One region of the Streptomyces sp. NBC_00250 genome, then DNA from elsewhere that is predicted to be linked to it. Evidence: riboswitches for the same ligand, from Rfam matches in the RefSeq annotation. Region 1 holds a riboswitch; each other region holds the start of a gene.

What was found. Region 1 has a riboswitch for cyclic di-AMP ahead of OG259_RS07940 (LysM peptidoglycan-binding domain-containing M23 family metallopeptidase). Riboswitches for the same ligand answer to the same signal wherever they lie in the genome.
Region 2: it holds a riboswitch for cyclic di-AMP, as region 1 does, so the genes downstream of both, OG259_RS19925 (M23 family metallopeptidase) here and OG259_RS07940 (LysM peptidoglycan-binding domain-containing M23 family metallopeptidase) in region 1, are expected to answer to the same signal.
Region 3: it holds a riboswitch for cyclic di-AMP, as region 1 does, so the genes downstream of both, OG259_RS34795 (C40 family peptidase) here and OG259_RS07940 (LysM peptidoglycan-binding domain-containing M23 family metallopeptidase) in region 1, are expected to answer to the same signal.

The regions. Positions count from the first base shown of each region.
Region 1 covers NZ_CP108088.1:1,773,482-1,780,001, reverse strand. Annotated here, with positions in the region: gene OG259_RS07970 (phosphorylase family protein) at 1-353, shown strand, start outside; gene hpnH (adenosyl-hopene transferase HpnH) at 361-1,383, shown strand; gene OG259_RS07960 (aspartate aminotransferase family protein) at 1,397-2,782, shown strand; gene OG259_RS07955 (helix-turn-helix domain-containing protein) at 2,857-3,513, shown strand; gene OG259_RS07950 (DUF6126 family protein) at 3,546-3,701, shown strand; gene OG259_RS07945 (tyrosine-protein phosphatase) at 3,709-4,530, opposite strand; cyclic di-AMP (ydaO/yuaA leader) riboswitch at 4,919-5,078, shown strand; gene OG259_RS07940 (LysM peptidoglycan-binding domain-containing M23 family metallopeptidase) at 5,083-6,063, shown strand; gene OG259_RS07935 (SGNH/GDSL hydrolase family protein) at 6,229-6,520, shown strand, end outside.
Region 2 covers NZ_CP108088.1:4,425,172-4,431,691, reverse strand. Annotated here, with positions in the region: gene OG259_RS19950 (MerR family transcriptional regulator) at 1-32, shown strand, start outside; gene OG259_RS19945 (hypothetical protein) at 143-532, shown strand; gene OG259_RS19940 (PLP-dependent cysteine synthase family protein) at 597-1,637, shown strand; gene OG259_RS19935 (MFS transporter) at 1,634-2,851, shown strand; partial or broken gene OG259_RS19930 (PP2C family protein-serine/threonine phosphatase) at 3,021-4,251, shown strand; cyclic di-AMP (ydaO/yuaA leader) riboswitch at 4,453-4,598, shown strand; gene OG259_RS19925 (M23 family metallopeptidase) at 4,610-5,773, shown strand; gene OG259_RS19920 (aldo/keto reductase) at 5,837-6,520, shown strand, end outside.
Region 3 covers NZ_CP108088.1:7,661,243-7,667,762, forward strand. Annotated here, with positions in the region: gene bioD (dethiobiotin synthase) at 1-251, opposite strand, end outside; gene OG259_RS34775 (adenosylmethionine--8-amino-7-oxononanoate transaminase) at 272-1,552, opposite strand; gene bioB (biotin synthase BioB) at 1,558-2,805, opposite strand; gene OG259_RS34785 (8-amino-7-oxononanoate synthase) at 2,949-4,136, shown strand; gene OG259_RS34790 (ATP-binding protein) at 4,299-4,736, shown strand; gene OG259_RS34795 (C40 family peptidase) at 4,813-5,289, opposite strand; cyclic di-AMP (ydaO/yuaA leader) riboswitch at 5,293-5,414, opposite strand; gene OG259_RS34800 (hypothetical protein) at 5,814-6,119, opposite strand; gene OG259_RS34805 (ATP-dependent Clp protease proteolytic subunit) at 6,127-6,520, opposite strand, start outside.

The DNA of each region.
Region 1 (6,520 bases):
TGGTGAAGGCCCTGGTCAGGGCCGTGCCCGGGCGGGCCGTCCACACCGGGCCGCTGACCGGCTCCGACCATGTGGTGCGCGGCCCCGAGCGGGCCGCGCTGCGGGCCACCGGCGCCATCGCCGTCGACATGGAGTCCGCGGCGACGCTCGGCACCGCTCGCCGCGGTACCGGACCGGACGGCGAGCCGGACGCCCGCCCGGTTGCGGCCGTCCGAGTGGTCGTGGACGCTCCAGAACATGAACTGGTCCGGATCGGCACGGTACGCGGGGGAATATCGGCCTTCCGTGTTCTTCGTGCCGTCCTTCCCGCATTCTTCGAATGGCACCGTTCTTTGCTGCTCCCCAGGAGGTGAGCGAGTTATGGCCATGCCGCTCCGTCAGTCCATCCGGGTCGGGACCTACCTCTTCGAACAGAAGCTCCGCAAGCGTGAGAAGTTCCCGCTGATCGTCGAGCTCGAGCCGCTGTTCGCCTGCAACCTCAAGTGCGAGGGCTGCGGAAAGATCCAGCACCCGGCAGGTGTCCTCAAGCAGCGCATGCCGGTCGCCCAGGCGGTCGGCGCGGTCCTGGAATCCGGCGCCCCCATGGTGTCCATCGCGGGCGGCGAGCCCCTGATGCACCCTCAGATCGACGAGATCGTGCGCCAGCTGGTGGCCAAGAGGAAGTACGTCTTCCTCTGCACCAACGCGATGCTGCTGCGCAAGAAGCTGGAGAACTTCACGCCCTCGCCGTACTTCGCGTTCGCCGTGCACATCGACGGCCTGCGTGAGCGGCACGACGAATCCGTCGCCAAGGAAGGCGTGTTCGACGAGGCGGTGGCGGCCATCAAGGAGGCCAAGCGCCGCGGTTTCCGCGTCACCACCAATTCGACCTTCTTCAACACCGACACCCCGCAGACCATCATCGAGGTGCTCAATTACCTCAACGACGACCTCCAGGTCGACGAGATGATGATCTCGCCCGCGTACGCGTACGAGAAGGCCCCCGACCAGGAGCACTTCCTCGGCGTGGAGCAGACCCGCGAACTCTTCAAGAAGGCCTTCGCCGGCGGAAACCGGCGCCGCTGGCGGCTCAACCACTCGCCGCTCTTCCTGGACTTCCTGGAAGGAAAGGCGGACTTCCCCTGCACCGCCTGGGCCATTCCGAACTACTCGCTCTTCGGCTGGCAGCGACCCTGCTATCTCATGAGCGACGGATACGTCCCCACGTACCGGGAACTCATCGAGGACACCGACTGGGACAAGTACGGCCGCGGCAAGGACCCGCGCTGCGCCAACTGCATGGCGCACTGCGGCTACGAGCCCACCGCCGTCCTCGCCACCATGGGCTCCCTCAAGGAGTCCCTGCGCGCGGTCAGGGAGACCGTCTCCGGGAACAACGGGTGAGGACGGAGGGGCGATGAGCGGCGAGTTCGACCTGCGGGCGCTGCTCGCCGAGCGCGGCGGCGAGCGGTACGAGCTGCACGCCCGCTACCTCAACCACCAGCTGCCGCGCATGCTCCACACCATCGGCTTCGACAAGGTGTACGAGCGGGCCGAGGGCGCCCACTTCTGGGACGCCGACGGCGTCGACCACCTCGACATGCTCGCCGGCTTCGGCGTGATGGGCCTCGGACGGCACCACCCCGTCGTCCGCAAGGCCCTCCACGACGTGCTGGACGCCCAGCTCGCCGACCTCACCCGCTTCGACTGCCAGCCGCTGCCCGGACTCCTCGCCGAGCGGCTGCTCACCCACAGCCCGCACCTCGACCGGGTCTTCTTCGGCAACAGCGGCACGGAGGCCGTGGAGACCGCCCTCAAGTTCGCCCGGTACGCCACCGGGCGACCCAGGGTCGTCTACTGCACCCACGCCTTCCACGGGCTCACCACCGGCTCCCTCTCCGTCAACGGCGAGAACGGTTTCCGGGACGGCTTCGCGCCGCTGCTGCCCGACACGGCGATCGGGCTCGGCGACCTCGACGCCCTGGAGCGGGAGCTGCGCAAGGGCGACGTGGCCGCCTTCGTCGTCGAACCCATTCAGGGCAAGGGCGTCCACGCGGCCCCGCCGGGCTTTCTGCGCGCCGCCCAGGAGCTGCTCCACCGGCACGGCGCGCTGCTCATCGCCGACGAGGTGCAGACCGGCCTCGGCAGGACCGGCGACTTCTACGCGTACCAGCACGAGGAAGGGGTCGAACCGGATCTCGTCTGTGTCGCCAAGGCGCTCTCCGGCGGCTACGTGCCGGTCGGCGCCACCCTCGGCAAGGACTGGATCTTCAAGAAGGTGTATTCGTCGATGGACCGGGTCCTGGTCCACTCGGCGAGCTTCGGATCCAACGCGCAGGCCATGGCGGCCGGGCTCGCCGTCCTCTCGGTCATGGAGGACGAGGGGACGGTCGCGCACGCCCGCCGGATCGGCGACCTGCTCTCCGGGCGTCTCAGGGAGCTCGTGCCCCGGTACGAGCTGCTCCACGAGATCCGCGGGCGCGGGCTGATGATCGGGATCGAGTTCGGCCGGCCGTCCTCGCTGGGGCTGCGCGGGCGCTGGACGATGCTCCAGGCGGCCCGCAAGGGCCTCTTCGCCCAGATGGTCGTCGTCCCGCTGCTCCAGCGGCACCGGATCCTCACCCAGGTCTCCGGGGACCATCTGGAGGTGATCAAGCTGATCCCGCCGCTGGTCATCGACGAGGCCGACGTGGACCGGTTCGTCACCGCCTTCACGGCGGTCATGGACGAGGCCCACGGTGGTGGCGGGCTGATGTGGGACTTCGGGAAGACCCTGGTCAAGCAGGCGGTCGCGCAGCGCTGACCGGGCCGGAGCCGAACTTTTGCCTCTGAGGCAAGAAACTTGCCTCAGAGGCATGTTCCTGGCGGAATGGACGCATGGACCACGTCCCCGGGGAAGCCTCCCCGGACCCCGCCACCCCGGGCGTCCCGCCCGACCTCGCGACCTCCGACGCCCTGCCCGACGTCGCCCCGCAGCTGCGGGCCCTGCGCCGCCGCAGGGGGCTCACCCTGGAGGCCGCCGCCCAGCGGGCCGGCCTCTCGCCGGCCCACCTCTCGCGTCTGGAGACGGGGAACCGGCAGCCTTCGCTTCCGATGCTGCTCGCTCTCGCCCGCATCTACGGTACGACGGTCTCCGAGCTCCTCGGCGAGACGCTGTCCGAGCGCGACCCCGTCGTCCGGGCCGGCCGCTCCGAACCCGTCGAGGCCGACGGCTGGATCTACCGCCAGGTGGGCGGCGCCGGACGCGCCCTGCAGTGCCTGCGGGTCCACGTGCCGTACGCCACCCGGGCCGACATCGTGCGCGTCCACCCGGGCGAGGAGTGGATCCACGTCCTGGAGGGCCGGGTGCGGCTCTCGCTCGGCGAGGCCGTCCATGTCCTCGACCCCGGGGACAGTGCGCACTTCGACTCGCTCACCCCGCACCGGATCGGGGCCGCGACCCCCGGTGGGGCCGAGCTCCTCTTCGTCCACACCCTGATGCAGAGTCCCGTCGCCGAGCTGTGCCTCGGCGACGGGACCCCGCACCGGCGCTGACCCTGCCCGCCTCTTCCAGGAAAGAGACCGAGATGTCCGAGAAGTCACGAACCGTCACTGGCGAGGAGCGCGGGGAAGGCAAGTTCCCCAAGGGTCTCGTCCTCCGCCTCTTCGCCTATCTGGTCGCCGGCCACCTCTTCGCCGGCTTCCTCTACCTGCTCTTCATGCTGGGCGGGCAGAACCAGTAGATCCCGCTCACGCCTCGGTGAGGAGACGCTCCCGCAGGCGCTCGCGGGTCTCCGGAGAGAGCTTCAGGCCCTCCGTGAGGTAGGCGTCCACCGAGCCCCAGGTCGCCTCGATCGTCTCGAAGGCGCCCCGCAGGTACTCCACCCGCGCGTCGAACAGCGGGCTCAGCAGCTCCATCACCTCGGGCGACATCGCGTCCGGGTCGGTGGAGCTGCGGCGCACCTTGTAGCGGCGGTGCGGGGCGTTCGACTTCACGTAGTCGGCCTCGATCGCCTCCCGCTCGACCCCGAGGGCGAGCAGGGTGATCGCGATGGACAGCCCGGCGCGGTCCTTGCCGGCCGCGCAGTGCATCAGGGCGGGGAGGCTGTCCTCCGCCATGGAGTGCAGGACCCGGCTGTGCTCCTCGGTCCGCTCGACAATCATCTTCCGGTACGAGTCGGACATTCGGGTCGCGGCCTTGCCGTCGCCGAGGAGCTCCCGCAGCTGCTCGATGTCGCCCTCGCGGACCAGCTTCCAGAACTCCTTGCCCGCGGCCGGATCGCTGAGCGGTATGTTCACGTTCCGCACGCCGGGGAGGTCCACGTCCTGGCCCTCGACCTTCCGGTCGACCAGGTTCCGGAAGTCGAAGACGGTGTGCAGTCCGAGCGAGTCGAGGAAGACGACGTCCTCCTCGGTGGCGTGGGCGAGGTGGCCGCTGCGGAAGAGGCGGCCGGGGTGCACGGCGCGCCCGTCCGTCGTCGGCAGGCCGCCCACGTCCCGGAAGTTGCGGACCTCGGCCAGCTCGGGTTCGTTCGCTTCGATGGGCGGGACCTGCGGCAGCTGCTGCGTCACGGATGCTCCTGATGGTCGACGTTCGGATGACCGATGCGCGATCGGTTCCACGGGCAATCATCCAGGTGGGGCCGCGATGGCGCACCCCCCTGGACGGGAATGGGGGATCTGTCCGAATTGAGGCGTTGTGTATAACGCGCCCTGTTTACGGGCGAGATGGGCCCGAGCGCGTGAGCAGGGTCATAGAAGTGACGGATCGTGGCCGTCGGCCCTGAGCAATTGCCGTACGGAAAAAGGAAATCGAGGGCCCGTCATCCACGGAGGGTGACCGGAATTCCGGGTGAAAGGCCGCACGGGGAAAGCCGTTGGAAATCATTGGCTTGTTCGCGCAGACCCCGCTCGTCTAGCGTCACCGTCAATCCGGTCGGACCGCCGAATCCTGCCACCGTCCGGAATTCCACTCATCCCATGCGTGGCAGGAGCGGGGGACCCAGGAAGTACGCCGGTCCCGCGACGCAGGACGGCTTGGGGTGAAGCCGCGTGAGAACGCGGCCGGGCATCTCCAGTCCGAACCCGACAGCTCACCTCGCAGGCGCCGGAGAGGAATTCGCCATGCCCGCGAAGGGTAAGCACCGCCGCATCAAGTCCAACCGCCTCACCCGCGGAATCGCCGCCGCCGGTACAGGAGGCGCCGTCGTCGCCCTCCCGCTCCTCGGTGCCACCGGCGCCCACGCCGCCGCCCCGGCCACCGCTCCCGGCCAGGCCGTCACCGCCGCCGCCCAGGTGAAGGCCCCCGCCTCCGCCAAGGCCGCGCCCGCCACCACGAAGGCCGCGCCGAAGACGTACTCCGTCGTGCGGGGCGACTACCTGTCGAAGATCGCCGCCGAGCACCACCTCACCGGTGGCTGGCAGAAGCTGTACGCGGACAACCGCCAGGTCGTCGGCGAGAACCCCTCGCTCATCCTGCCGGGCATGAAGCTCACCCTCGGCGCCAAGAGCACCGCCAAGGCCGCCGCGCCGAAGAGCACCGCCAAGGCCGCCGCCCCCAAGAGCACCGCGAAGGCCTCCACGAAGAGCTCCGCGAAGAACGGCGACACCGCGCGCGCCTCCCGGAGCAGCGAGCGCGCCGCCGCCCCGGCCGCGAGCACCCAGTCGTCCGGCTCCTCCTCGGCCGGCGCGACCTCCGCCTCCGGCTGGTTCGCCCCCGTCAGCGGCGGCATGTCCACCCCGTACCGCGCCGCGGGCTCGATGTGGTCCTCCGGCTACCACACCGGTGTCGACTTCATGGCCTCCACCGGCACCACGATCGTCGCGGTCGGCCCCGGCACCGTCTACTCCGCCGGCGACGGCGGCGCGTACGGCAACCAGGTCGTCATCCAGCACGCCGACGGCACCTTCTCGCAGTACGCCCACCTCTCCTCGATCTCCGTCTCCGCCGGCCAGACCGTGAGCGGCGGAGAGCAGATCGGTCTCTCCGGCGCGACCGGCAACGTCACCGGACCGCACCTGCACTTCGAGATGCGCACCGGGCCGGAGTACGGCTCCGACATCGACCCGATCTCCGCCCTGCGTTCGCACGGCGTGAGCATCTGACGCCCCGTCGTCACTCGGAGGCCCGGCACGCACGCGTGCCGGGCCTCCGGCGTGTTCCCGCTCTATTCCGGCTTGGCAAATTCTTTATCGGTGGCATATGTCACCCAGCGTCAACCCCTCCTTACGGTCGCGTAGGTCACATCCGAAAGGGAAAGATGTGCTCCCGTGGCAGACGATTCGAGATCAAGAGACAAGAACGCATTCGGGTCGTACGCGGCGATCGGTGACAGCTTCACCGAGGGTGTCGGAGACCCCGGGCCCGACGGGACGTACGTCGGCTGGGCGGACCGCTTCGCGGTGCTGCTCGCCGACCAGCTGCCGGAGCACGACGGCTTCCGCTACGCCAACCTGGCCGTACGCGGACGCCTCCTCGACCAGATCGTGGCGGAACAGGTCCCCCGGGCGAAGGAACTCGCCCCCGACCTGGTGACCTTCTGCGCCGGCGGAAACGACATCA
Region 2 (6,520 bases), 2.7 Mb from region 1:
CGATGGAGATCTACGCGGAGCGGAACCTGTAGCGCCTCCGGCCCGGCTGTCGGAAGCCCCGGCTGTCTGAAGTAAACGGTGGCCAAAACCGTGCCCGCCTCTTTGCGGGTGCGCGTTGCCCCACCGTAGTGTCACGCGCACCATGAGTGACAAGCGTGTGGGTGATGTGCGACGGCGGGCGCCCGCCGTCCTCGTCCTGCCCGTCCTGTTCGCGCTCCTCACCCTCCTCGTCAGCGTCTGCCACGGCTCGCACGGCCATGTGCTGCCCCCCTCGGGCTCCGCGACGCTCGTCTCGGCCCCCGCGCCGCCGCACGGCTGCGAGCGGCCCGGAGAGGCGTGGTCCTTCGACGCCCATCTCCCCGCGCAGGCCTCCGCCGCGCCCCTCGCCGCGCCGGACTCGGGCGGAGCCGTACTCCTGCCGTACGCGGCCGACCTCCGCACCGATCCCCGCGCGCGCTGTGTCCGGGGCAGGGCGGGACCCGGCCCCGAGCCGGGTCGGCTGCTCATCGCCCTCGGAGTGGACCGGAACTGAGCCGGGTCTCGCCCTTGCGTGACCAGGTCCCTTTCCGCGTGCCAACCCCAAGGACATGCCACCCATGAACAACCTGCTGTCCGGCAGTCTGCTGCCCGTCGCCGAGCAGACCGTCGGCAACACTCCCGTCCTCCGCACGGACGACGGCTACTGGGCCAAGCTCGAAGGCTTCAACTTCGGCGGCATCAAGGACCGTGCCGCCCTCTACATGGTCGAACAGGCCCGCCGCCGCGGTGAGCTGCGGCCCGGCGCCCCGATCGTCGAGTCGACCTCCGGGACCCTCGGCCTCGGACTCGCCCTCGCCGGGGTGCTCCACGGGCATCCGGTGCACGTCGTCACCGATCCCGGTCTGGAGCCGATCGTCGAGCGGATGCTCGTCGCCCACGGCGCCCAGGTCCATGTCGTACGCGAGCCGAGCCCGGAGGGCGGCTGGCAACAGGCCCGGATGGACCGGGTCGCCGAGCTGCTCGTGAGCCTCGACGGGGCCTGGTGGCCCAACCAGTACGGGAACCCCGACAACCCCGACGCGTACGCGGGGCTCGCCGCCGAACTGTCCGGGCAGCTCGACCGGATCGACGTCCTCGTCTGCGCCGTCGGCACCGGCGGCCACTCGGCCGGCATCTCCCGGGCCCTGCGCGCCACCAGCAGCCCCGCCCTCGAACTCGTCGGCGTGGACTCCATCGGCTCCACCGTCTTCGGCCTGCCGGCCGGGGAGCGGCTGATGCGCGGCCTCGGCTCCTCCATCCACCCGGGCAACGTGGACCACGGCGCCTTCGACGAGATCCACTGGGTGGGCCCCGCGGAGGCGGTACGGGCGGCCCGCCGCCTGGCCTCGCGTCAGTTCGCGACGGGCGGCTGGAGCGTGGGCGCGGTCGCGCTGGTCGCCGGATGGCTGGCCCGCACCCGGCCGCGCGGGACACGGATCGCGGCCGTCTTCCCCGACGGGCCGCAGCGGTACTTCGACACCGTCTTCAACGACGAGTTCTGCGCGGCCCACGGCCTCCTCGACGGGCCCGTACGGGAGGATCCGGCCGGGTACGTCTCCGCCGACACGGTCAGCGGCTGGACCCGCAAGGTCATCGACCGGACGGGGTCGGCGCGTTGACCACGACGGCGGCGCCTCCCGAGGGAGGCGTCTGGAAGCAGAGCCGTAGCTTCGAACCGGCCGTACGGCTCCTCTTCCTCAACCAGCTCACCATCAACCTCGGCTTCTACATGCTCATGCCGTACCTGGCCGCGCACCTCGCGGACGGGCTCGGCATGGCGGCCTGGGCGGTCGGGCTCGTCCTCGGCGCCCGGAACCTCTCGCAGCAGGGCATGTTCCTCGTCGGCGGGGCGCTCGCCGACCGGCTCGGCTTCAAGCCGCTCATCGTGGCGGGCTGCGCGCTGCGGACGGTCGGCTTCGGGGCGCTGGCGTTCGCGCAGTCGCTGCCGATGCTGATCGCCGCCTCGCTGGCGACCGGCCTCGCGGGGGCGCTGTTCAACCCCGCCGTACGGGCCTGCCTCGCGGCGGAGGCGGGGGAGGAGCGACGGGTCGAGGCCTTCGCGCTGTTCAACGTCTACTACCAGGCGGGCATCCTGCTCGGGCCGCTCGTCGGGGTGGCCCTGACAGGGGTGTCGTTCCGGCTGACGTGTGTGGTGGCGGCGGTGCTGTTCGCCGGGCTGACCCTCGTACAGCTCCGGTACATGCCCACCTCGGGGGCCGCCGCCAGGGGGAAGGAGGAGCGCGGGCAGTTCCGTACGGTGCTCTCCCACCGCACCTTCTGGTTCTTCTCGCTCGCGATGACCGGCTCGTACGTGCTGTCCTTCCAGGTCTATCTGGCGCTGCCGCTCGCCGCGGGCGGCACGGGGCCCACGACGGCGCTCTTCGTCGTCTCCGCCCTGGTCGCGCTGGCCGGGCAGCTGCGGATCACCGCCTGGTGCAAGCGGCGGCTGAGCCGGGAGCGGTGTCTGGTCCTCGGGCTCGCCCTGATGGGCGGGGCCTTCCTGCTCCCGGCCGTCCTCGGCCGGGGGCTGGTGGGGCTGCTGCTGTGCGCGGCGGTCCTGGCCGTCGCGAACGCGGTGCTCTACCCGTACGAGATGGACACCGTCGTCGCCCTGTCCCGGGGGCGCTGGGTGGCCACCCACTACGGGCTCTACAACACGGTGTGCGGGATCGGGATCACCCTCGGGAACCTGGGGACGGGCGCGCTGCTCGACGTGACCGGGTGGTCGGCGGTGCCGTGGCTCGCGCTGTGCGCGGTGGGGCTGGTGTGCGCGGCCGCGATGGCGCTGCTGGCGAGGGGAGGGCGGCTGTCCGAGGGGGCTGCCACGGACTGAGCCCCCTGCTCGCTCCGGCGCTCCTCCGCGCGCGTGCCCCCCGATCCGGCCCGGCCCCGCTCCGTACGCCAGTCGGCCCCGTGGGAGTCGCCGCCCCGTTCGGCGGCGGCGACCCTGGGAGGGCGCGGTACGGGCCGCGGCCGGGTACGGACCGGGCAGGAGAGCACAGGTGGGGCACCCCCTAGGAGTGGGCGGCGAGCGGCGGGGCGGGAACGGCCGTCGCCCTTACGGGGGCGCCCGGAGGTTCATCCGCGCCCTGCCGCCGCTGATCATCCTGGGCGGTGTCTTCTTCGACCTGCTGACACCGGCCACCTATACGGCGGCGCCGCTCTTCTCCGCCGCCCCGCTGATCGCCGCGCCCTTCTTCTCCACCCTCATCACGCTCCTCGCCGGGCTCGCCGCCGTCCTGGCCTCCGTCGGGCTGCACCTCTACAACAGGACGATCTCCGACATCCCGTCCCTGACGGAGACCCTGACCGTTTTCACGGTCTCCGCGCTCGCGCTGCTCATCAACCGGGTCGTGCGCCGCAGCGGCGAGCGGCTGGCCTCGGCGCGGGTCATCGCGGAGACCGCGCAGAAGGCGGTCCTTCCGATGCCCGACGAGCGGATCGGCGGGCTGCAGTGCGCGGCCCGTTACGAGGCGGCGCAGGCGGACGCGTTCATCGGCGGTGACCTGTTCGCCGTCCAGGACACCCCTTACGGGGTGCGGTTGGTGGTCGGCGACGTCCGGGGCAAGGGGATGGACGCGGTCGAGGCCGTCGCCATCGTCATCGGGGCGTTCCGGGAGGCGGCCGAGCAGGAGCGGACCCTGGAGGGCGTGGCGCAGCGCCTCGAACGGGCCCTCGCCCGGGAGGGCACCCGCCGGCACGGGCTCGACGCCTTCGAGGGGTTCACCACGGCCGTGCTGGCCGAGATCCCGCGCGGCGACGGGGGCGGCACCTTCGACGGTTTCGTACGGGTCGTCAACCGCGGGCATCCGCCCCCGCTGATGCTGTACGCGGACGGGCGTCTCGACACGCTGGAGCCGGGTGAGCCGGCGCTGCCGCTCGGCATGGGCGAGCTGGCGTCGTGGCCGGACCGGGCCGAGGCGCGGCCGTATCCGCCGGGCGCGACGCTGCTCTTCTACACCGACGGCCTCTCGGAGGCGCGGAACCCGGCGGGCGTCTTCTACGACCCGGGGGGGGCGGCTGGCGGGAGCGATCTTCCCGGGGCCCGAGGAACTGCTCGACGCCCTCGTGGACGACGTACGGCTGCACACGGGCGGCGGGTCGACGGACGACATGGCGCTGCTCGCGCTGAGCCGTCCGGCGGCGGGGCAGCCGGAGCGGCGGCGGACGATGCCGGTGGTGCCGCCGGGCGGGCCGGGAGCGCCGCGGGGCGAGCCCGGTCACCGGCCGTAGTCGCGAGGTGTCACTGCGATAACAATTGACATAACGTCAGATCGCGAGGGTTTCGGCACTCCTTGCTGAAGGGGGGTCAACTCGGGCCATTCCCCCTCAATTCAATGAATGATCAAGAGGAACAGCTTGGAATCGGCACCCCCTGTCTATTAACGTTCGATAACGCAGCGCGGTCGTCCCAGCCGTCGCAAGAGGCGGCACCGTGCGCACGCGCCGAATCCTGAAAAGGAACCGGGGAACCACTACTTGGGGTGAATCGGGCCCTTCGCACCTGTGCGACGAGCCCGTAGGAGACCTTCCTGCTCCGAACCCGTCAGCTAACCCGGTAGGCGAGAAGGAAGGAAAGGAGCGCGCCCCCGTGGCGTCCAACACTCCCGCACCCGAAGCCCCCTTCGATGCCTTCGGTGGTGGTGCGGGTCCTGCCGCCCCGGACACCGAGTGGAACCCCACCGAGGGCTCCCTCCGCGCCGAGAGCCGCTCCGGCGGCCGGCACCGTGTCGTCAAGCAGCGCTCCAACTTCGCCCGTTCCTCCACCGTCCTCGGTGTCGGTGTGATCGCGGCCGTCGGCGCCGGCGGCCTCGCCACCGCGCAGGAGAAGCCCCCGGTCGCCATTTCGCTCCCGGACCTTCCCGACCTCGCGGACCTCCACCTGCCGGACGCCCACGACCTCCCCGGTGTCGGTGACCTCCTCCCCGAGGAGTCCCACGAGACGGTCACCGCGGCCCGCGCCAACCCGAACCCGCTCACCGTCGCCACGTACGCCACCGCCGACGACGAACAGGGCACGAAGGCCACGCAGGTCACGCAGGCATCCCTGGTCAGCCGGGACGGTCAGGCCACCAAGGCCGCGACCGGCAACGCCGGCGAGGCCCTGCGCGCCCGCATCCTCCAGCAGGCCGAGCAGCAGCAGGCCTCCGCCGACGCCGCCGACAAGGCCGCGGCGGAGGAGGCGGCGGCCGAGAAGGCGGCCGCGGAGGCCGCGGCCAAGGCCGACGCCGCGGAGAAGGCGGCCGCCGAGGCGAAGGCCAAGGCCGAGGCGGAAGCCAAGGCGAAGGCGGAAGCCGAGGCCAAGGCGAAGGCCGAAGCGGCGGCCGAGGCCGAGCGCCTCGCCAAGCTCGCCGCGAGCTACACGCTGCCGCTCTCCTCGTACAGCCTCAGCGCCACCTACATGCAGTCCGGCTCGATGTGGTCCTCCGGCTACCACACCGGCCTCGACTTCGCCGCCCCCACCGGCACCCCGCTCAAGGCGGTCCACGGCGGCACCGTCAAGTCGGCCGGCTGGTCCGGCTCGTACGGCTACCGGGTCGTCCTGGAGCTGGAGGACGGCACCGAGATCTGGTACGCCCACATGTCGTCCATGACGGTCTCCGCTGGCCAGACCGTGGGCACCGGCGAGACGATCGGCCGCGTCGGCGCCACCGGCAACGTCACCGGCGCCCACCTCCACATGGAGGTCCACACGCCCGGCGGCTCCGGCCTCGACCCGGCGGAGTGGCTCCGCTCCAAGGGCCTCAGCCTCTGACACCGCCGCTCGTCCCCGTGACGTGACGGAATAGGCCCGGCGGTGCGGACGGTTGTGTCGGCCATGACCACTCTCCGCCCGCTGGGCAGCTCCGACCTGCACGTCTTCCCGCTCGCCCTGGGCGGCAACGTCTTCGGCTGGACCGCCGACGAGTCGCAGTCCTTCGCCGTCCTCGACGCGTACACCGCCGCAGGCGGCAACTTCGTCGACTCCGCCGACGTCTACTCCGCCTGGGCCGAGGGCAACGAGGGCGGCGAGTCCGAGACCGTCATCGGCCGCTGGCTCGCCTCGCGCGGCAACCGCGCCGACGTCGTCGTGGCCACCAAGGTCGGCGCCCACCCCCACTTCAAGGGGCTGTCCGCCACCACCATCAAGGCGGGCGCCGAGGAGTCCCTGCGCCGCCTCGGCACTGACTACATAGACCTCTACTACACGCACTTCGACGACGAGTCCGTCCCGGTCGAAGAGATCGTCACCGCCCTCGACCAGCTGGTGAAGGACGGCAAGGTGCGGGCCGTCGCCGCCTCCAACATCTCCCCGGAGCGGCTGCGCGCCTCCCTCGACTTCGCCGAGTCCGAGGGCCTCGCCCGTTACGTGGCCCTCCAGCCGCACTACAACCTGGTCTCCCGGGACACCTACGAGGGCCCCCTCCTGGAGACCGTCGAGCGGGCCGGGCTCTCCGCCGTCCCGTACTACGGCCTCGCCTCCGGCTTCCTCACAGGCAAGTACCGCCCCGGCACCACCGTC
Region 3 (6,520 bases), 5.9 Mb from region 1:
AGCCCGGCCCGCCGGGCCGCGGTCCCCGGAGCCAACGGCTCCGGGAAACGGCCCAGCTCGGCGGAGCCCACGGCACCCGAGAGCCGGACGACCTCGTCCGCGTCACCCCGCTCGTCCGGCCCGACACCGGTCTGCGCGGGCTTCAGGACGGCGACCGACCGGCCGGCGGCCGTGGCGATCGCGGCGACGGCGGCCGTGACGACGGTCTTGCCGATCTCCGTGCCCGTACCGCTGACGACGATGATTCCCACTGTTCTCCCCGCTCTTCCGATCAGCCCGCGGCCGCCGCCGCGCACACCGCGGCGCAGATCCGGGCCAGGTCCTCGTCGCCCGTCACGTACGGCGGCATCGTGTAGATCAGGTCGCGGAACGGGCGTACCCACACGCCCGCCCGGACCGCGGCGCGCGTGGCCGCCGCCATGTCGACCGGGTGGTCCAGCTGGACGACGCCGATGGCGCCGAGCACCCGCACCTCGCGGACGCCCGGCAGGTCGGCGGCCGGGGCGAGCCCCTCCCGCAGTCCTGCCTCGATCCGCTTGACCTCGACCCGCCAGTCCTGGGAGAGCAGCAGGTCGATCGAGGCGAGGGCCACCGCGGAGGCCAGCGGGTTGCCCATGAAGGTCGGCCCGTGGGCCAGGACCGGGACCTCGCCCTGCGAGATCCCGTCCGCGACCCGGCTCGTGCAGAGCGTGGCCGCCATCGACAGATAGCCGCCGGTCAGCGCCTTGCCCAGGCACATCACATCGGGGGAGACCCCCACCTGGTCGGCGGCGAACAGCGTTCCCGTACGCCCGAACCCCGTGGCGATCTCGTCGAAGACGAGCAGCACGTCGTGCGCGTCGCAGGCCTCGCGCAGCACCCGCAGGTACTCGGCGTCGTGGAAGCGCATCCCGCCCGCGCCCTGCACCACCGGCTCCACGATCACGGCGGCCAGTTCGTGCGCGTGCTTCCCGATCTCGGTCCGCAGGAGTTCGGCGTACGACTCCTCGTACGCCGCCGGCGGGGCGTCCACGAACACCTGGGGCTGGAGCACTCCGGTCCACAGCTCGTGCATCCCGCCGTCGGGGTCGCACACCGACATCGGCTGCCAGGTGTCCCCGTGGTAGCCGCCGCGCCAGGTGAACATGCGGCTCTTCTCGGGGCGGCCCAGCGAACGCCAGTACTGCAGGCACATCTTCACCGCCACCTCGACGGAGACCGACCCCGAGTCGCTGAGGAAGACGTGCCGCAGCGGCTCGGGGGTGATCTCGACGAGCCGGGCGGCGAGCCGGACGGCCGGCTCATGGGTGAGCCCGCCGAACATGACGTGGCTCATCCGGTCCAGCTGGCCGCGCACCGCCTCGTTGAGCACGGGGTGGTTGTAGCCGTGGACCGCGGACCACCAGGAGGACATGCCGTCGATCAACTCGGCCTGCCCCTCGGAGGGTTCGGCGAGACGGAGGCGCACCCCGGACGCGGACTCGACGACCAGCGGATCCGTACGGCCCGGCATGGGGCCGTACGGATGCCAGACGTGGGCCCGGTCGAGGGCGATCAGTTCGTCGTTGCGCACGGCCGTCACGCGTTCGGCGCGAGGTCCGTGCCCGCGCCCCGGCGGCGCACGGCGACCAGGTCGGTCCGCGCCTGGTTCGCCGCGGCCTCCGTCTCGTCGGCGGCGACCGGCGCGTGGCCCCCGCACGGACCGCAGCCGCCGCCCGCCTCGGCGTGCGAACCGCAGCCCGCACCCTCCGCCGCGTCGTGCGAGCCGCAGCCCGCCGACGCCTGGGAACCGCAGCCGCCGCCCGCCGCGGCGAGCGCGTCCGCACGGTGCTTCGGGAGCGTGGTCGTGCCCGCGCCCTCCACCTCGAAGCCCGCGTCCGCGATCATGTCCAGGTCGGCCTGGCCGGCCTGGCCCTCGCTCGTCAGGTAGTCGCCGAGGAAGATCGAGTTCGCGATGTTCAGCGCGAGCGGCTGCATCGAGCGCAGGTGCACCTCACGGCCGCCGGCGATCCGTACCTCGACGTCGGGGCAGACGAACCGCACCATCGCGAGGATCCGCAGGCAGCGCTGCGGGGTGAGGTTCCACTCCTTGGCGAGCGGGGTGCCCTCGAAGGGAATGAGGAAGTTGACCGGTACCGAGTCGGAGTCGAGCTCGCGCAGCGCGTAGACGACGTCGACGAGGTCCTCGTCGGTCTCGCCCATGCCCGCGATCAGACCCGAGCAGGCCGACAGACCGGCGGCGTGCGCCTTCTGCACGGTGTCCACCCGGTCGGCGTAGGTGTGGGTCTTGGTGATCCCCTCGTACGTCGCCTCGGACGTGTTCAGGTTGTGGTTGTACGCGTCGGCGCCGGCGTCCCGCAGCCGCTCCGCCTGTCCGTCCGAGAGCAGACCGAGGCAGGCACACACCTCGATGCCCTCGTTCTGCTCCTTGATGGCCTCGATGGTCCTGCCGACGCGCTCCACGTCCCGGTCCGTCGGACCGCGACCGCTCGCCACCAGGCAGACCCGCTTCGCCCCGCCCGCGACACCCGCGGCGGCGGCCTGGGAGGCCTCGTCCGGCTTCAGCCAGGTGTACTTGAGGATCTCGGCCTTGGAGCCGAGCCGCTGCGAGCAGTACGAGCAGTCCTCGGGGCAGAGCCCCGACTTCAGGTTCACCAGGTAGTTGAGCTTCACCCGCCGCCCGAACCACTGACGGCGCACCTTGCCGGCCGCCGCCACCACATCGAGCAGTTCGTCGTCGGAGGTCGCCAGGACGGCGAGCGCTTCTTCACGGGTCGGCAGCTCGCGCCGCAGCCCCTTCTCCACCAGCGTGTTCAGCAGGTCCATAAGCGTTGATCCTCGCCTACCGCCCACCCCCGGGCCAAGGAGGATCCGAACAAACGCCCCCGATAGAGGTGTGTGGATGACCACATCCCGACCTCGGCATCCTTTGGTTAGGGTCTGTGCGCTGCCTACAAAAGGATCGCCGCATGCCACAGGCCGACGACGCACGGGCCGCGGGCCCGCGCCGGACCGCGTTCGACTGGACCGACGCCGAGGCGCGCCGCCGCGCGGACGCCGGTCTCGTCCGTACGCTGCGGCCCCGGGCGGCCGAGTCGGACCTGCTCGACCTGGCGAGCAACGACTACCTCGGCCTCACCCGGCGTCCTGAGGTCACCGAAGCGGCGGCCGAGGCGGCGAGGAGCTGGGGCGCGGGTTCCACCGGCTCACGGCTCGTCACCGGCACCACCCGGCTGCACACCCGGCTGGAGCGCGAGCTCGCCGATTACTGCGGATTCGAGGCGGCCCTCGTCTTCTCCTCCGGCTACACCGCCAACCTGGCCGCGCTCACCGCGCTCGGCGGCCGGGACTCCCTGATCGTCTCCGACGCCTCGAACCACGCCTCGATCGTGGACGGCTGCCGCCTCGCGCGCGCCGAGACGGCCGTCGTACCGCACACCGACCCCGAGGCCGTACGCAAGACCCTGGACGCCCATCCCGGGCGCCGGGCCCTGGTCGTCAGCGACTCCGTCTTCTCCGTCGACGGCGACAAGGCCCCGCTGCCGGAGCTGGCCACGGCCTGCCGCGCGCACGGCGCCGGACTCGTCGTGGACGACGCCCATGGCTTCGGCGTCCTCGGCGAAGGCGGCCGGGGCGCCCTCCACGAGGCCGGACTCGCGGGTGACGAGGACGTCGTCGCCACGCTGACCCTCTCCAAGTCCCTCGGCAGCCAGGGCGGTGCCGTCCTCGGCCCCGCCCGGGTGATCGAGCACCTGGTGAACGCGGCCCGCACCTTCATCTTCGACACCGGGCTCGCCCCGGCCGCCGCGGGCGGCGCGCTCGCGAGCCTGCGCCTGATCAGGGCCGAGGCCGGCCTCGCCGAGCGGGCCCGTACCGTCGCGACCACGCTGTACCGCCTGCTCACGGAGGCCGGCCTCACGGCCGCGCGGCCCGACGCGGCCGTCGTCTCGGTGCGCGCGCCCTCCCCGGAGGCGGCGCTGCGCTGGGCGGCGGACTGCCGCGAACAGGGCCTGGCGGTCGGCTGCTTCCGGCCGCCGTCCGTACCCGACGGCATCTCGCGGCTCCGGCTCACCGCCCGCGCCGATCTGACGGACGCGCAGATCGAGCGTGCGGTGGCGACGATTCTGCGCACGGCGCCGGCCGGCCGGCAGGACTGACGAGACGCCCAAGAGCGTTTGGGAACCCCAGAGTTCACCGCTTCGGGCGACAGATGGGGACATATCTTGGTGGAACGCCGCCCGGCGCGGCACGATCGGTGGCACTCTGACGCGAAGCGCAATCCGGGGCAGCCGCCCCGGCGGGAAAGGGACAGCGTCGCCATGGCAGATCACCAGGAAGCATCCGTCACCCTGCCGAGCGATCCCGCCTCGGTCCCCACGGCCCGCCGGTACGTCGCGGACGTCCTCACCGGCTGGGGCCTCGACGATGCCGCGGAGATCGCGGACGCGATCCGTCTGATCGTCTCCGAACTCGCCACCAACGCCGTCCTGCACACCCTCGGCCAGTCGCCCACCTTCACGGTCGACGTGCGTCTGGAGCGGGAGGAACGGCTCCGCATCGGCGTCACCGACAGCCATCCGCGCCGGCCGCGGCGCCTCCCGGCGGCCGTCCAGCAGGACAACGGGCGGGGCATGGTCATCATTCGCGTCCTGGCGGCGGAGGCCGGGGGTCGGCTGTCCGTCGCACCGACCGACGACGGCGGCAAGACGGTCTGGATCACTCTTCCGTGGACGGTCGCCCCCGTGGCCAGCTGCTAGGGGTCTCCTGTCCTGTCGGTCAGGGGTACGGCGGCGCCACCGCACCCCTCACGGACGAACCGCTACCGCTGCCTGATCAGCGGACGCGGCCGTAGTAGACCTTCGACGACCAGATCCTGTCGAGCTTCACCCAGGAGCCCGTCTTGGGCGAGTGCCAGACCTTGCCGTTGCCGGCGTAGATGCCCACGTGGTAGACCCTCCCGCCGGAGTGGAAGAAGACCAGGTCCCCCTTCTGCCTGGTGGAGGCGGAGATGTGCCGGGTCTTGTTGTACTGCTGCTGCGCGGTGCGGGGCAGCGACTTGCCCGCCTTCTTGTACGCGTAGAGCGTCAGACCGGAGCAGTCGAACCTCGTGGGTCCGGTGCTCCCGTACCGGTACGGAGCTCCCTTCTTGGACGCGGCGACGCTCAGTGCCTTGTTCGCGTGCGTGGTGGCTGCCTGGGCCTCCGTCGCCGCACCGGGTGCGAACAACGTGCCGCCGACGGCGGCGAGGGTGAGAGCCGAGACGGCTCCGGCCCGGGACAGCAGGGACGGGACGTGCATCTGCGCGGTCATGCGCAACCCTTCGTCAGCCGCCTGCGAAGGATGACCTGTCGGGTTCGGGCTGGCGAAGATGCCCGGCCGCTGACGCGGCTTCACCCCAAGGGACGGCCCCGCTGCCGAAGCAGCGCGTACGTCCCGTAAAAATCGGGTCCTCCACTCCTGCCGATCCAATCCTGTCGACCAGACGTCCGGGACAGCGGCAGGACTCGGCGTCCGCCCGGACCGCCCCGCCGTGGTGGCGGGGGCTTGTCGTCGACAGGGATCTTGACCCACACCAAGGTCGAAATCCGAGCTGAAACGGCGATATGTGAGGCTCCTCACGACTGATCCGTTCGGGTGGACAGACAGCCTTTGTGATCTTCGGAGGTTTGGCCTATGAGCCTCGCACCAGCGGCGGAACGTCCCATTCCGCCAGATGCGTACATCTGTTGCGCAACTCGTCCGACACATTTGTCGACTCGTCAACTACGCCGAACGGGGGAGCGATTCTGCGGCGCGTGTCGGCCGTCCGGGCCTCGACACGACACGCGGAAATGTCAACTCGCCCGAGTTCGCGGGACGGTGACGCGGTGTGCTCTGCGCTCCCCGTCCAACACCCTGAGGGCGCGCGCCAACGTGTCCGCGTGCACCTCGCTCTCGCCCCGCATATGCATGAGTGTCAGGGCCTGGAGGAGCGCCTCCGCCCGCCCCACCAGGGCTTGTGCGGCGCGAAGTGCTCCATAGGTATGCGCGCCTCTGGATGGATTGATCTTCCCGAGGAGGTCGACGACTTCGAGGTAGGCGTCGACGAGTTCACCCTCGGCGCGTGTCAGCGCGGGCAGCGGCGGCAGCTCGGGGACCATGGTCGGCTCACCCCGCCGTGCCGCCGGCGCCCGAGCGCCGGTTCGTGATCACGTGGTCCACCAGGCCGTACGAGACCGCCGCCGACGCGTCCAGGACGGTGAGGCGGTCGAGGTCGGCGTCGATGCGCTCCCGGTCCTGCCCCGTGTGCTCGGTGAGCATCCCGGCCACCAGGGCGCGCAGCCGGAGGATCTCGCGGGCCTGGAGGTCGAGGTCGCTCAGCTGGCCCTGTACCGGCTCGTCCACGGTCGGCTGCTGGAGGGTGATCCGGGCGCCGGGCAGGACCATGCGCTTGCCCGGGGTGCCGGCGGCGAGCAGGACGGCGGCGGTGGACGCGGCCTGGCCGAGGCAGGTGGTCTCCACGTCGCAGTGGAGCGAGCGGATCGTGTCGTAGATCGCGGTC